Regions from separate parts of the Sphingopyxis sp. BSN-002 genome, predicted to be linked through region 1. Evidence: predicted binding sites of a transcription regulator. Region 1 holds the regulator's gene; the other holds the start of a gene.
What was found. The regulator LexA, encoded in region 1, represses DNA repair genes until DNA is damaged. The targets are predictions, from matches to a motif close to GTTCCNCNCTTGTTCT.

Region 2: a site for LexA is predicted at 2,861-2,876, ahead of recA (recombinase RecA). Genes of this name have one in related genera too.

What each region holds. Positions count from the first base shown of each region.
Region 1 is NZ_CP091804.1:534,112-541,429, reverse strand. Features, by position in the region: gene L7H23_RS02800 (citrate synthase) at 1-284, opposite strand, end outside; gene gltX (glutamate--tRNA ligase) at 321-1,775, opposite strand; gene L7H23_RS02790 (ComEC/Rec2 family competence protein) at 1,907-3,994, shown strand; gene lexA (transcriptional repressor LexA) at 3,948-4,625, opposite strand; gene L7H23_RS02780 (molybdopterin molybdotransferase MoeA) at 4,691-5,881, opposite strand; gene moaC (cyclic pyranopterin monophosphate synthase MoaC) at 5,878-6,348, opposite strand; gene trpC (indole-3-glycerol phosphate synthase TrpC) at 6,345-7,139, opposite strand; gene trpD (anthranilate phosphoribosyltransferase) at 7,136-7,318, opposite strand, start outside.
Region 2 is NZ_CP091804.1:971,820-979,137, reverse strand. Features, by position in the region: gene L7H23_RS04925 (M13-type metalloendopeptidase) at 1-12, shown strand, start outside; gene L7H23_RS04920 (response regulator) at 141-2,483, shown strand; gene L7H23_RS04915 (response regulator) at 2,476-2,829, shown strand; gene recA (recombinase RecA) at 2,952-4,034, shown strand; gene speB (agmatinase) at 4,226-5,062, shown strand; gene L7H23_RS04900 (glutathione S-transferase) at 5,059-5,685, shown strand; gene L7H23_RS04895 (hypothetical protein) at 5,675-6,265, shown strand; gene L7H23_RS04890 (hypothetical protein) at 6,359-7,096, shown strand; gene alaS (alanine--tRNA ligase) at 7,160-7,318, shown strand, end outside.

The DNA.
Region 1 (7,318 bases):
GGCAGTTCGCCGTTCAGCAGCAGATAGCAGGTCTCCATGAAGCTCGAATGTTCGGCGAGGTCGCCGATTGCGTAGCCGCGGTGGAGCAGAACGCCCTCGTCGCCATCGATATAGGTAATCGCCGATTCACAGCTCGCGGTCGAGGTGAAGCCGGGATCATAGGTGAAGGCGCCGGTCTGGGCATAGAATTTGCGGATATCGACGACATCGGGGCCGACCGTGCCCTTGAGCACGGGGCTTTCGACGGTGGTGTCGCCCAGGGTGATCTTTGCGGTATCGGTCATTTTCTTCCCCTGATGATAGGGCGGGAGGCGTTGCGGTTACGCCCCTGCCGGATAATTGTGCGCTGCGTCAAGTCGCGCCAGGCTCGCGTCGCGGCCGAGCAGCAGCAACACGTCGAAAATCCCCGGAGACACCGTCCGTCCGGTCAGCGCGGCGCGTAGCGGTTGCGCCAGTTTGCCGAGCCCTATTTCGGCCGACTCGCTCGTCTCGCGAACCGCGGCCTCGATATCTTCGGGATTCCAGTCATTCAGGCCGCGCAGCTTTTCGGTGACGCTGGCGAGCACTCCCTCCGGGGCGTCCTTTAGCACCTGCGCCGCCTTTTCGTCCACTGCCAGCGGCAGCGTTTCGAAGAGGAAGAGCGCGCCCTCGGCGATTTCGTCCAGCGTCTTGGCGCGGGGCTTCAGCGACTCCATTGCCCGGCCGAGAAGGTCGCGGTCGGCATCGTCCAGCGCGCGGTCGACCAGCTTTTCGATGCGCGGTGCGACGAGCCCGGCGAGGCGGCTGTTGTCGGCCTCGCGAATATAATGACCGTTGAGATTCTCCAGCTTCTTGAAGTCGAAACGCGAGGGTGAGCGGCCGACATGGTCGAGATCGAACCATTCCACGGCCTGTGCGCGGCTGATGATCTCGTCGTCGCCATGGCCCCAGCCGAGGCGGAGGAGATAGTTATTCACCGCTTCGGGAAGATAACCCATCTCGTCGCGATAGGCGTCGACGCCGAGCGCGCCGTGGCGCTTCGAGAGTTTCGCGCCGTCAGCGCCATGAATCAGCGGGACATGTGCATAAACCGGCTCGCGCCAGCCCATCGCACGGATCAGCGCGAGCTGGCGGAAAGCGTTGTTGAGATGATCGTCGCCGCGGATGACGTGCGTAATTCCCATGTCATTGTCATCGACGACGACGCTCAGCATATAGGTCGGCGTCCCGTCGCTGCGGAGAAGGACGAAATCGTCGAGTTCGGCATTCTGCACGGTGACGTCGCCCTGCACCTTGTCGCGGATCGTAACTTCACCCTCCTGCGGAGCCTTCAACCGCAGGACGTGCGGAACCGACGGGTCACCGTCGGCGCGGTCGCGCCAGGGGCTGCGGACGCGGAAGGGAATACGCTTTTCCTGCGCTTCGGCGCGCATCGCCGCGAGTTCGTCCTGTGTCAGATAGCAGCGATAGGCATCGCCCTTTGCGAGCAGCTCGTGCGCGACCTCCGCGTGACGCGGCGCGCGGGCGAACTGGAATACGGTCTCGCCATCCCAGTCGAGGTCGAGCCACTGCATTCCGTCCAGAATCGCATCGATCGCGGCATCGGTGGATCGCGCGCGGTCGGTGTCCTCGATGCGGAGAAGGAATTTGCCGCCGTGATGGCGCGCGAAGAGCCAGTTGAACAGCGCGGTGCGCGCCCCGCCGATGTGCAGATAGCCGGTCGGCGAGGGAGCAAAGCGCGTCACGACTGCGGCGCCGGTCGCTTCTGCCAAATCGGTTGGGGTTTCGGTTGCCACTATGGCCTCTTTCACTCAGTTTTGGTTCGCCGGAAACGGAACCGGTACACAGGATCGGGGCAGCCCCTAGCATGGCGACAAGGCGGCTTCAAACGACCTTTGGTCCGGGCGGGGTAGCCGGCTGGCGGCGGTTGTTTCATGCGCTGGAGGCGCAGCTTGAAGCCGAGCGCGAAAGGCTGGGGCTGTGGCTGCCTGTCGCGTCGGGCGCGGGGATCGCCGCCTGGTTCATCTTGCCGGCAACCATGCATTGGGCCGGGCTTCTGTTCTTGCTGGGAGGCGGACTGTTCTGTGGGCTGCTGATCGGCTGGCATAGTCGAACCGGCAGAATGGCGGCGATCGGATTCGGCGCGATGGCTCTCGGACTGTTGCTGATATGGGCGCGGGCGCTGTGGGTGGCCGCGCCGATTCTTGCCGGACCGGCGACGACGGCCTTTTCGGCCGAGGTCGAGGCGGTCGAACCGCTGCCGGCGAAAGACCAGACGCGGCTGATCGTGCGGCCGCAGGCACGCGAGGACTTGCCGCCGCGGATTCGCGTAACGCTGGCCGGCGAGGCGGGCACTGGGATTGCCCCTGGCGAGAGGATCGGACTGCGCGCGCGACTGATGCCGCCCCCGACAGCGAGCCTTCCGGGCAGCTATGATTTCGCGCAGCGGGCATGGTTCGACCGGATCGGCGCCGTCGGAACGGTCCTTGGCGACGTGTCGCGCAGCGCGAACGCGGGGAGAGGGGGGCAACCGGTTCGGGCACGGCTGAGCGCGCATATCCACGACCGGATCGCGGGCTCGCCGGGCGGTATCGCCGCGGCCTTCGTGACCGGCGACCGCGGCGCGATTTCGTCCGAGGACGAGGAAGCGATGCGGCGTAGCGGGCTCGCGCATCTGCTGTCGATCAGCGGGCTGCATGTCACCGCCGTGATCGGCTTCGCGATGTTTCTTGCGATGCGCCTGCTAGCGTTGAGCCGGCGGATCGCGCTTGGCGGTTATGTGCTGCCGATCGCGGCGGCTGCCGGGGCACTTGCCGGCGCGGGCTATACCTGGCTCGCAGGCGCGGAGGTGCCCACCTTGCGCTCGCTGATCGCGGCGTTGCTTGTGCTGGTTGCTTTCCTGATGGGGCGGGAGGCGCTGACTCTCCGGCTGGTTGCGGCGGGGGCATTGATCGTGCTGGTCTGGCGACCTGAATCGCTCGTCGGGCCGAGCTTCCAGCTGAGTTTCGCGGCGGTGACGGCAATCGTCGCGCTGCATGAAAGCAGGACGATGCAACGCTTCATGGCGCGGCGCGAGGAGCCTATCGTCTTTCGATGGGGGCGCGGGCTTGCGGGGCTGCTGATTACCGGGATCGCCGTCGAAGTCGCGCTGGCGCCGATCGCGCTCTTTCATTTTCACAAGGCAGGGCTTTATGGAGCGCTCGCCAATGTGGTCGCGATCCCGCTGACGACCTTTGTCATCATGCCCGCCGAAGCGCTGGCGCTGGCGTTCGATAGTGTCGGGCTGGGAGCCCCCTTCTGGTGGGTGACCGAACAAGCGCTGACGCTGCTCATTCAGCTCGCGCATCGCGTCGCGGAGGCACCGGGCGCGGTTGCGACCTTGCCGCGCTTCCCGCCTTGGGGGTTCGCGATGGCGGCTTTCGGCGGGCTGTGGATATTGATCTGGTCGACCCGTTGGCGCTGGTGGGGCGCTGTTCCGTTACTCGCCGGAATGCTGGCGCTGTTGATGCAGCCGCGCCCCGACCTTCTGGTGACGAGCGATGGACGTAATATAGCCGTGGCAGCGCCCGGAGGTGGGTATGCGCTCCTCCGCGACCGTGCCGGCGATTTCGTGCGCGACACGATGAACGAGGCGGCGGGAAGCGATGCGCCGCTGGGGGCGCTGGCCGATCTCGATCATGTCGAATGCAATCCGGACTTTTGTCGATGGGTGCAAGAGGGGCGCATCATCCTTGCCTCGCGAGGTCGGGACAGGATCGAGGGTGAAGAGATGGCGGCGGCGTGCAGGGCGGCCGACGTCGTGATCAGCGACCGCTGGTTGCCGCGCGAGTGCGCCGCGCGCTGGCTGACGATCGATCGCGACAGTCTGGCGGAAAGCGGCGGGCTGGCGATCTATCTCGGTAAAAAGCCGAAGGCCGTCGCCACGCTGGATGCGGGCGACGGCCATCCGTGGCGCCATGCGCCGCTGGTCAGTGGTAACGACGAAGCAGTCCCGAAAGCCGACCTTGCACGATGACGCGTCCGGCTTCGTAGCGCTGCGGTTCATACGCGCTGTTCGCGGGATCGAGCCGGATCATCTTGCCCTCGCGACGGAAATATTTGAGCGTCGCGTCCTGACCATCGACGAGCGCGACGACGATGTCGCCCTCGCGCGCGGTGCTGGCCTTCTGGATCAGCGCATAGTCGCCGTCGAAAATGCCTGCCTCGACCATCGAGTCGCCCGAAACCTCGAGCGCATAATGTTCGCCGGCACCGAGCAGCGCGGCAGGCACCGCGAGCTGGTTGTGATCCTCGAACGCCTCGATCGGGACGCCCGCGGCGATCTTGCCGTGCAGCGGTACCTCGATGATGTCGTTCGCGGCGATCGGCTTGAGCGCCGGCGCGGGTTTGCGGAGCGGAACGATATTATCGTTGCGCACGGGCGTCTTGGCGGCTTCGGGGACCTTCAGCACCTCCAGCGCGCGGGCGCGGTTGGGGAGGCGGCGGAGAAAACCTCTTTCTTCCAAGGCACTTATCAGGCGATGAATGCCCGATTTCGACTTGAGGCCGAGCGCTTCCTTCATCTCCTCGAACGAGGGTGAAATCCCGCTCGCGTCGAGGCGCTGTTGAATGAAGTGGAGCAGTTCATGCTGCTTCGCGGTCAACATCGGTCGTTCTCCATGATGCCAGTTCCGGACATAATGAGAACGATAATGGAACAAAGCGGAACTTGTCAAGCGATCGCGATATAGTCCGCCTGCTCGCCCGCGGCGCGCGGGGGTACGCCGATCTCGCGGATGACCAGCGCATTGGCCTCGACGAGCGGAGCAGTGCGTCCACTGTCCTGCCCGTCGAATACGGTGAGCGCGCCGCGATCGAGTCGGGCGCGGAGATAGTCGCGGCGTTTGGCGCCGGGGCCCAGCGCGCTTGCAAGCGGCGCCTGATGGATGTCGGGCAGCGGGCTCGGGGCTCCGGCGAGATGGCGGACGAGCGGGATCAGGAACAGCGTCGCGGTGACGAAGGCCGACGATGGATTGCCGGGCAGTCCGAGGAGCAGCGCATCGCCGATGCTGCCGGCGATCAGCGGCTTGCCCGGGCGCATCGCGATCTTCCAGAAATCGATGCTGCCGCCGGCGTCTCCGAGCGCGCCGCGGACATGGTCATGATCGCCGACCGAGGCGCCGCCGACGGTCACGATGACGTCGTGACGTCGCGCCAAATCCTTCAATACACGCGACAAGATCGTCCGGTCGTCGCGGATGTGGAGCGGCAGCGTAACGACTGCGGGTTCGCCTGCCAGCATCGCGGCGAGCATCGTGCCGTTGCTGTCGGGGATCTGGCCGGGGGCGAGGGCGTGGCCGGGCTGGACGAGTTCGTCGCCCGTGGTGAGGATCGCGACGCGCGGACGCCTGCCGACGGTGAGCTGCCCGGCGCCGCTCATGATCGCGGCCGCAATCGCGCCGGGAGTGAGGCGGGTGCCGGCGGGGACGAGCGTCGTTCCGGTCGCAAAGTCGCTGGCGCGGGCGCGGATATGCTGGCCGGGCTGGATCGTATCGGCGGTCGACAGGCGCAATGTGGTGCCGTCGGCCGCCACATCTTCCTGAATGATCACCGTGTCGGCGCCATCGGGCAGCCACGCGCCGGTGAAGATGCGCATCGCCTCTCCCTTGCCGACCGGCGCGGACGGAACGCTTCCCGCGGCGCTTTCGCCGATGATCGTCCATGGTCCCGGCAGGTCGGCGAAGCGCACCGCATAGCCGTCCATCGCCGAGAGCGGCGCGGCGGGCTGATCGCGGCGGGCGACGATGGCTTGCGAAACATAGCGGCCAAGCGATTCGGAAAATGCGATATTCTCCGCCCCCAGCGGTTCGCGGAGCGCGAACAGGCGCGCCTGCGCTTCCTCGACGGGAAGCAGTCCGCTCATTCGGCGCGCCAGTCGCCCGAGCGGCCGCCGCTCTTTTCGAGGAGGCGGATGTCACCGAGGATCATCGCGCGGTCGAGCGCCTTCGCCATGTCATAGAGGGTGAGGAGCGCGACCGAGGCGGCGGTGAGCGCCTCCATCTCGACCCCGGTCGGGCCGGTCGTCGCGGCGGTCGCGCGCACTGAAATGCCGTCCATCTCCCAATCGAACTCGACCGCGACCTTGGTAAGCGCGAGCGGGTGGCACAGCGGGATCAGGTCGGCGGTGCGCTTGGCGGCCATGATGCCGGCGATGCGCGCGGTCGAGAGAACGTCGCCCTTGGGCGCATTGCCGCTGCGGATCGCTTCAAGCGCATCCGCCGACATGGTGATGCGGCCGCCCGCGACGGCGCGCCGTTCAGTAGTGGGCTTGGCGCCGACATCGACCATATGCGCCGCACCCGTTTCATCGAGGTGCGTCGGGCGGCTCATGCGGTGGCCCCTTCGAGCAAGGCCCTTGTTGCCGTCGTGACGTCACTTTGCCGCATCAGGCTTTCGCCGACGAGGAACGCATTTACGCCGCTTTTGGCGAGGCGCTGGCAGTCGGCATGGGCTGCGATGCCGCTTTCGCCGACGAGCAAGGTGCCCGGAGGGACGAGCTTCGCGAGACGTTCGGTGACGGCGAGATCGGTCTCGAAGGTGCGGAGGTCGCGGTTATTGACCCCGATCAGGCGCGACTGGAGCTGTGTCAGCGCGCGGTCGAGTTCGGCCTCGTCATGGACCTCGACAAGGACGTCCATGCCGCGTTCGACAGTCGCCGCCTCGATCTCGCGCATCGCGCCGTCGTCGAGCGCGGCAACGATGATCAGGATCGCGTCGGCGCCGATCGAGCGCGCCTCGGCGACTTGCCAGGGGTCGATCATGAAATCCTTGCGCAGGACCGGCAGGCCGCATGCGGTGCGCGCGGCGATCAGGAATTCCTCGTGGCCCTGAAAATAGGGCGCATCGGTGAGGACCGAGAGGCACGCCGCGCCGCCGGCTTCATAGGCTCGGGCGTGATCGGCGGGATCGAAATCTTCGCGAATCAGTCCCTTGGATGGCGAAGCTTTCTTGATTTCTGCGATCAGGCCATAGCCGCCAGCGTCGATCTTCGCCTGCAGGGCCGCCTGAAAGCCGCGCGGCGCGCCGGCGTCGATGCGGTCGAGGTCGGCGACCGAATAGGCCTGCCGCCGTGTCGCGACCTCTTCGGCCTTGGTGGCGAGGATTTCGGTGAGCTTGTTCATTTATACGCGATCCAGCAATTGAGGAGCGCGTTGGCAAGCCCTTTATCGATAGCCTCGGCGGCCTCCTCGACCCCGTCGAGCAGGTTTTCGGCAGCTCCGGCGACGACGAGCGCCTCGGCGGCGTTGTAGAGCACGGCGTCGCGATAAGCGCTCTTCTCGCCCATCAGCAGGCGGCAGAG
Region 2 (7,318 bases), 440 kb from region 1:
CGCATCTGGTGATGCGCCAATAGGAAAGTCTGTCATTGACCGCGCAAAGCCTGCCTTCCGCTGAGACTGATTTCAGCAGGGGGGCGGGCGCCGCGGGGCCGCTTTCCGCGCGCGCGATTGTTTCGCGCCTTGATTTCGCGATCGTCGGCGGCCTCGCGCTGCTGTCCGTTGCCCTGCTGTTCTGGGCGACGCGCAGCGGGGTGCTGGCCGCCGGCTTTCTCGCCGGGCTGGCGATTGCCGTTGGCGGTGCGGTGCTGGCGAGGCGCCTGTTTCCCGGTGCTTCGGCCGGTGAGGCCGTTACCCCCGACTGGACCATGCTTCGGCAAGCCGTAAACCATGACGATGTTGCGATCGCGGTGACCGATCGCGCCGGCCGTCTCGTTTGCGCAAACGACCTGTTCGCCACCTGGATGGGCGGCTTCGTGACGCCTCCCGGGTTGCCGCTCGACGGGCGCGGTGCCGAACTGCTCAAGAATGCGGGTCGCGGCGCGTGGCGCGACGGCGAAGGTGTGGCCGACGATATCGCGGTCGGGCCGCTTCAGCTCCGCGCGCAGGTGACGCGTACGGGCCAGGCCGAAGATTATCTCGTCTGGCGCTTCTCCGCGCTCGAACGGCTCGATCTGGCAACCGAAATTGTCCGCCACCTTGACGGGCCCGCAGGCCGCACGTTGGGAAACGCTGGCGTGATGGCAGCACTGGTCAGCTCCGAGGGTCGGCTCCGCACCGCAAACAAGGCATTCCTCCTCCGCGCGCTGAACGAAAGTGATCAGGCGCATTATGCGGGCCGCGACGTCGCGCCGATGCTCCGGCTCGACGATGCCGGGTCGCTCTATTTCGCCCGCGAGGGCGACCGCGCGACGCCCGTCCGCATGATTCAGGTTCCATTGACGCCGGCCGATACCAATGGCCCGGTGTTGCTGGCGATGCTCGACGAGGAAATGGGGCCGGCAGATCGCGGTACCGCCCAGACCTATGTCGAGACGCTGTTGTCCCTTCTTCCCTTCGGGCTTGCCCTCGTCGACCGCGATGGCCGCTTTCTCTATATGAACCGGGCCTTCCTCCGGGCTGCGGGTGTCGGGGAGGGCAAGCAGCCGCGCTATCCGGGCGACCTTGTCGTCGGCGAGGACAAAAGCCCGCTTGCCGACATGATCCGTCGACACAGCAGCGGGCAGCAGGTGGGGGGCGACCTGTCGATACGCCTCGTGGGGCAGAGTGACGAGCCGGTCTCGATGCGCGTCGTCGGGGTGCGCGGACTGGGCGAGGCGGCGGTGCTGCTCAGCCTGAAGGATTCGAGCGAAGAATCGCGTCTCAAGCGACAGGTCGCGCAGGCATCGAAGATGCAGGCGGTCGGCCAGCTCGCGGGCGGTGTTGCGCACGACTTCAACAACATACTGACCGCCGTGCTCGGCGCCTGCGACCTGATGCTGATGCGTCATACGCCCGGCGACAGCGACTATGACGATATCCAGCAAATTCGCAGCAATGCCAATCGCGCTGCCAGCCTTACGCGGCAGTTGCTTGCCTTCTCGCGCCAGCAGACGTTGCGACCGCAGATCTTGCAACTCCCGGACGTTATTTCGGAGGTGTCGCATTTGCTGAAGCGCCTGATCGGCGACACCGTCCAGCTTTCCGTTCACCATGGTCGCGGCCTTGGCGCGGTACGCGCGGATCCGGGTCAGCTCGAACAGGTGATCATCAATCTGGCGGTCAACGCGCGCGACGCGATGTCGGGCAACGGCACGCTGACGATCGAAACCTACCCCGTCTCGGCCGCCGACGTCCGTCAGATGGGCAACGAGTTCATGCCACCCGCCGATTACAGTGCGCTCAAGGTAAGCGACACGGGGACCGGCATCCCTGCGGATGTCCTGCCCAAGATTTTCGAGCCCTTTTTCACGACCAAGGATGTGGGGAAGGGGACCGGGCTCGGCCTCTCGACCGTCTATGGTATCATCAAGCAATCCGCCGGCTTTATCTTCGCCGACAGCAGGCCGGGCGAAACGAGCTTTACCATCTATCTGCCGGTCCATCGCGCAGAGGGCGGCGCTCCGGCGGTTACCGTACCGCCGGCAAAGCCCAAGAAGAGCCAGTGGGGTACCGGAACGATCCTATTGGTCGAAGATGAGGATATGGTTCGGGCCGTTGCGGAACGAGCACTGACCCGTGCGGGTTATAGCGTCGTGACCGCTTCGCAGGGAGAGGAAGGATTGGAGCGCTTTGCTGCAATGGACAGGATCGATCTGATCGTCAGCGATGTCGTGATGCCGACAATGGACGGCCCGGCGATGGTGCGCGCAATGCGTGCCAAGCGGCCGGCACTGCCCGTGCTTTTCATGTCCGGCTATGCCGAGGAGCAACTCCGCCAGTCGATCAATATCGATGATGTCGCGTTTCTGCCCAAGCCCTTCTCGGTCGCGCAGCTGACCGAGGCGGTGTCGGCAGCGCTGGATAATGCGGCGCATCGCGGGGCCGCCAATGGCTGAGGGGCGCCGCATCCTGCTCGTCGAGGATGACGTGCTGATCGGGATGATGCTGGTCGACATGTTCGACGCTCTCGGGTTGCCGGAGCCGGCGCAAGCGACGACGAACGAGGAGGCGCTGGCAATCATCAGGTCCGGGCCGGTCGACGCCGCGCTGATCGACATCAATCTCGGCGACGAGAAAGGTTGGCCGATCGCGGATGCCTTGGCCGAGCGAAACATCCCCTTCGCGTTCACCTCGGGCGGGGGTGACGTGATTCCCGCCGTGCATGCGCACAGGATGCTGGTGACCAAGCCGTTCCGGCTCAGCGAGATCGAAGCGACGCTCAACGGATTTTTGGCGGAATAGCGGGCTTCTTGCGCCGGTCGAAATTTCTTTTGTTCCCTACTTGTTCACGTAGAACAAATAACGTACACAGCTCTGACATTGCGATGCTTCTGCTGTCGCTCTAGAGCTGGAAAGGGACGGTCATGGCCGGACAATTGTCACTCGTCGAATCGGGGAAATCAGTGAACGGAACGGATAGGCAGAAGGCGCTCGACGCCGCGCTCGCGCAGATCGATCGCGCGTTCGGCAAGGGCTCGGTAATGAAGCTGGGCTCGAAGGAAGCGATGCAGGTGGAGGCGATCTCGACCGGTTCGCTCGGTCTCGACATCGCGCTCGGTGTCGGCGGTTTGCCGCGCGGCCGCGTCATCGAAATCTATGGTCCCGAAAGCTCGGGCAAAACTACGCTGGCTTTGCACACGCTCGCCGAAGCGCAAAAGACCGGCGGCACCGTCGCCTTCGTCGACGCCGAACATGCGCTCGACCCCGTCTACGCCCGCAAGCTCGGCGTCAATATCGACGAACTGATCGTGTCGCAGCCCGACACCGGCGAGCAGGCGCTCGAAATCGTCGACACGCTCGTGCGCTCGAACGCGATCGACGTGCTCGTCGTCGACTCGGTGGCCGCGCTCGTTCCGCGCGCCGAAATCGAGGGCGAGATGGGCGACAGCCATGTCGGCCTGCAGGCACGCCTGATGTCGCAGTCGCTGCGCAAGCTCACCGGCTCGATCAGCCGCTCGCGCTGCATGGTGATCTTCATCAACCAGCTGCGCATGAAGATCGGCGTGATGTACGGCAATCCCGAAACCACGACCGGCGGCAACGCACTCAAATTCTATGCGTCGGTCCGTCTCGATATCCGTCGTACCGGCCAGATCAAGAATGGCGACGAGATCGTCGGCAACACGACCCGGGTCAAGGTCGTGAAGAACAAGGTCGCGCCACCGTTCAAGCAGGTCGAGTTCGACATCATGTACGGGCAGGGCATTTCGAAGATCGGCGAAATCCTCGATATCGGCGTCAAGGCCGGGCTCGTCGAGAAATCGGGCGCGTGGTTCAGCTATGACTCGATCCGCATCGGGCAGGGGCGCGAAAATGCGAAGACCTTCCTGACCGAGAATCCCGAACTTCGCGAACGGCTGGAAGCGGCCATTCGCGGTCGTACCGACGCGGTGGCCGAAGAGATGATGGCCGGTCCCGACGATGACGGAGACGACGGCAACATCTGAACGCCCCGGCATGAATACGCCATCCGGCCGGTTTCCCTCTCCTGTGGACCGGCCGGCCGACGGCGGCGGGCCCGGCAGCTTCCTTGCGGCTGCAATCTGCATATGTCCCTCTCCTGCAGGTCGGCCCGCCCGCCGTTGAACCTCGTTCCGTTGTTCCTTGCGCGGGACCTGACAGCGGCTACAAGCGGCGCATGCCCGCGATCCGCCTTTTCGGCCTGCCTACCGACATAAACAGCAGCTTTGAGCGCGGGGCTGCCGCAGGGCCGGCCGCTATCCGAGCGGCTCTGCACAGCGACCGCGGAAATCTGGCAAGTGAGCTCGGACCCGAGATAGGTGTCGATATTGCATTTGCCGATGACGGCGATTTACCGCTTGTCGAAGACACTCCGCGCGACGATGCGGCGATCCGGCGCCATGTCGCAATGTTGCACGAAGATGGCGAGGTCCCGCTGGCGCTCGGCGGCGATCATGCCGTGACCTTTCCACTCGTCGAGGCTGCGGCGACCTGTCATGGCGCGGTGACAATCCTTCACTTCGACGCCCATCCCGATCTCTATGATGATTTCGGCGGAAATCCGCGTAGCCACGCCTCACCTTTCGCGCGGATCTGCGAAGCCGGACACGCAAAGCGGCTCGTGCAGGTCGGCATCCGCACGCTCAACGGTCATTGCCGCGCACAGGCCGCGCGCTTCGGGGTGGAGGTTATCCCGATGACCGGCTTCTCCCCGGATGCGGTGCCGGTGCTCGATGGCCCACTCTATATTTCGATCGACCTCGACGGGCTCGACCCCTCCGCAGCGCCGGGCGTCGCGCATCCCGAGCCAGGCGGGCTGACGGTTCGGGAGGTACTCGCGGTGTTGCACAAGCAAACCGCGCCGATCGTCGGCGCCGACATCGTCGAGCATCATCCCGGCCGGGATATCGGGGATGTCACCGCGATTCTCGGCGCCAAGCTGGTGCGTGAACTTGCGGCGCTGATCGACCGCAACGGCATTTATAATCCGGCCCCTCAAGGAGACACGCGATGACCCTGATCGTCCATCACCTCAACAACAGCCGCTCGCAGCGCATCCTTTGGCTGCTCGAAGAGATCGGAGCGCCATACGAGGTCAAATATTATGACCGAGATCCCGTCACCAACCTCGCGCCGCCTGAACTGCTTGCCATACACCCGCTCGGAAAATCTCCGGTGATCGAGGATAATGGCCGCGTGATCACCGAATCGGGTGCGATTACCGAATATCTGTGCGAACGGCATGGCGGCGGCGACCTCGTCCCTCCGCGCGGTACCGACGAGCATATCAGCCATCTCGAATGGCTGCACTTTGCCGAAGGTTCCGCCATGACGCCGATCCTGCTTCGCCTCTACACCGCGCGGATCGGCGAGGCGGCGGCGGTGATCGAGCCACGTATCGCGCAACAGCTCGATTCGCATTTCGCCTATATGGAAAGCCGTGTCGGCCCGAACGGGCACTTCATCGGCGACAGCCTGTCGGCCGCCGACATCATGCTGAGCTTTCCGGCCGAGATCGCGATCATGCAGGGCATGGCGCCGCGCTATCCGAAGCTCGCAGATTTCGTGAACCGCTGCCACGACCGGCCCGCTTGGCGACGCGCTCGCGAAAAGGGCGGCGCCTATTATGGCTATTGACCGGACGCGTGCCACATTGGCGGTCGCGATCCTGCTGATGGGCGTTCCGGCCGCAATCGCAGCGCCGCCGACCGTCGCGCCCGAGGTCGAGCGCGATGTCGTCGTACCGGAGGGCGTCAGCTTCAGTCCCGCGCCGGCCGACGAGGAAGGCGCGGTCGACCGCTTTGCAAGTTACACCATGGCTCTGGCGAAACGCGACTTTGCGGCCGCCTACGCCATGCTGCGCCTGTCGTTCCAGGCATCGAACCCGCGGCTCGAGTGGGAAATGAATCAGCGCAAGCGCCCGACCCTGTGGGCCGACGGCCAGATTCGCATCCTCCGCCTCAGCTGGTATCTCGATCCGGCGGGGCAGCCGCCCGGCCTCTATGCGGCCTTCGATTTTCGCGGTGACCGCAAGGATGGGACGATGGATTGCGGATATGTCGCCGTTCATCGGGCCAAGCCGGGCGACCCCTTTACCGTGGTGCGGATCGACACGTCCGAGGTGCCGCCCGAACTGATGGAGGACGGCGTGCCCAAGGCCGACGTCTTGCGCCAGCTGCCCTGCTATCTGGGAAAAGGGATCGCGACCGCCTTTTGACCGGCCGGAAAATTGGGCTTGCGCGGCGGGGCAGCGCTGCGCACAACGGCCCGCGTCGCCGGGGGGCGGCACGACCTGTGGGGAAAGATCAACATGGCAGCCTTGGCTCTTGCGTTGTTACTGGCAGCACCGACCGCGCCGGACATCCGGATCGAGGCGACGGTGGGCAACCGTTATACCGCATCGGTGACGACGTTCGATTCGGGCGAGATGACCACCATCGTCGACCGCATCAAGGTCGCCGCGGAAAAGCGTTGCGGCAGCCAGAGCGTCCGGTTCGGCCGCCACAATTTCGATAGCCGCGTCGACACAGCACGCAACCTCATGGTGATCGAGAAATTCCAGCAGGTATTCTTTTGTTTCAACCCGGCTACCGACCCCTACAAGCCGGTTCCTGCCGACTGGGTCGCCAGCACGGCCGAAACGAGCAATGCGACAGTATATGCCACGCGCTTTCTCGACCGGCTCGACCGCGGCGACAAGGCGGGGATTGCGATGATGGATCCGATCATCGAAATCACCGACGCGCAATGGACATCGCTGCACAATGACGTGGTCAGAAACCGGACGGGAACCAACGGCGCGCTGACGCCGAAATTCGTCCGGTGGATCAACAATCCCGACTGGGCCGCCTATCCCGGCGCCTATGTCTATTTTTCGGTCTGGGACGATCATCCCGGCATCGCGGGCACCTGCGGAGGCATCCTCCTCCAGCGGGTCCGCGAAAACGAGTATCGAATCTCGCAATATGACGTGCAGTATATCGCGCAGGCGCTTGTCGACCAGCAGGGCCTGACCGACGAAGAACTCGACGGGCTGTGCGCACGATGACCCGCCTCGGTATTCCCGTTCGAAATGCTTGAGAAACGTGGCGTGCCGCACTAGATCGCGCGCATGACCTCGACCAACGACATTCGCCGCTCTTTCCTCGACTATTTCGGGGAGGCAGGCCACCATATCGAGCCGTCGGCGCCGCTGGTGCCGTACAACGACCCGACGCTGATGTTCGTCAACGCGGGCATGGTGCCGTTCAAGAATGTCTTCACCGGGCTG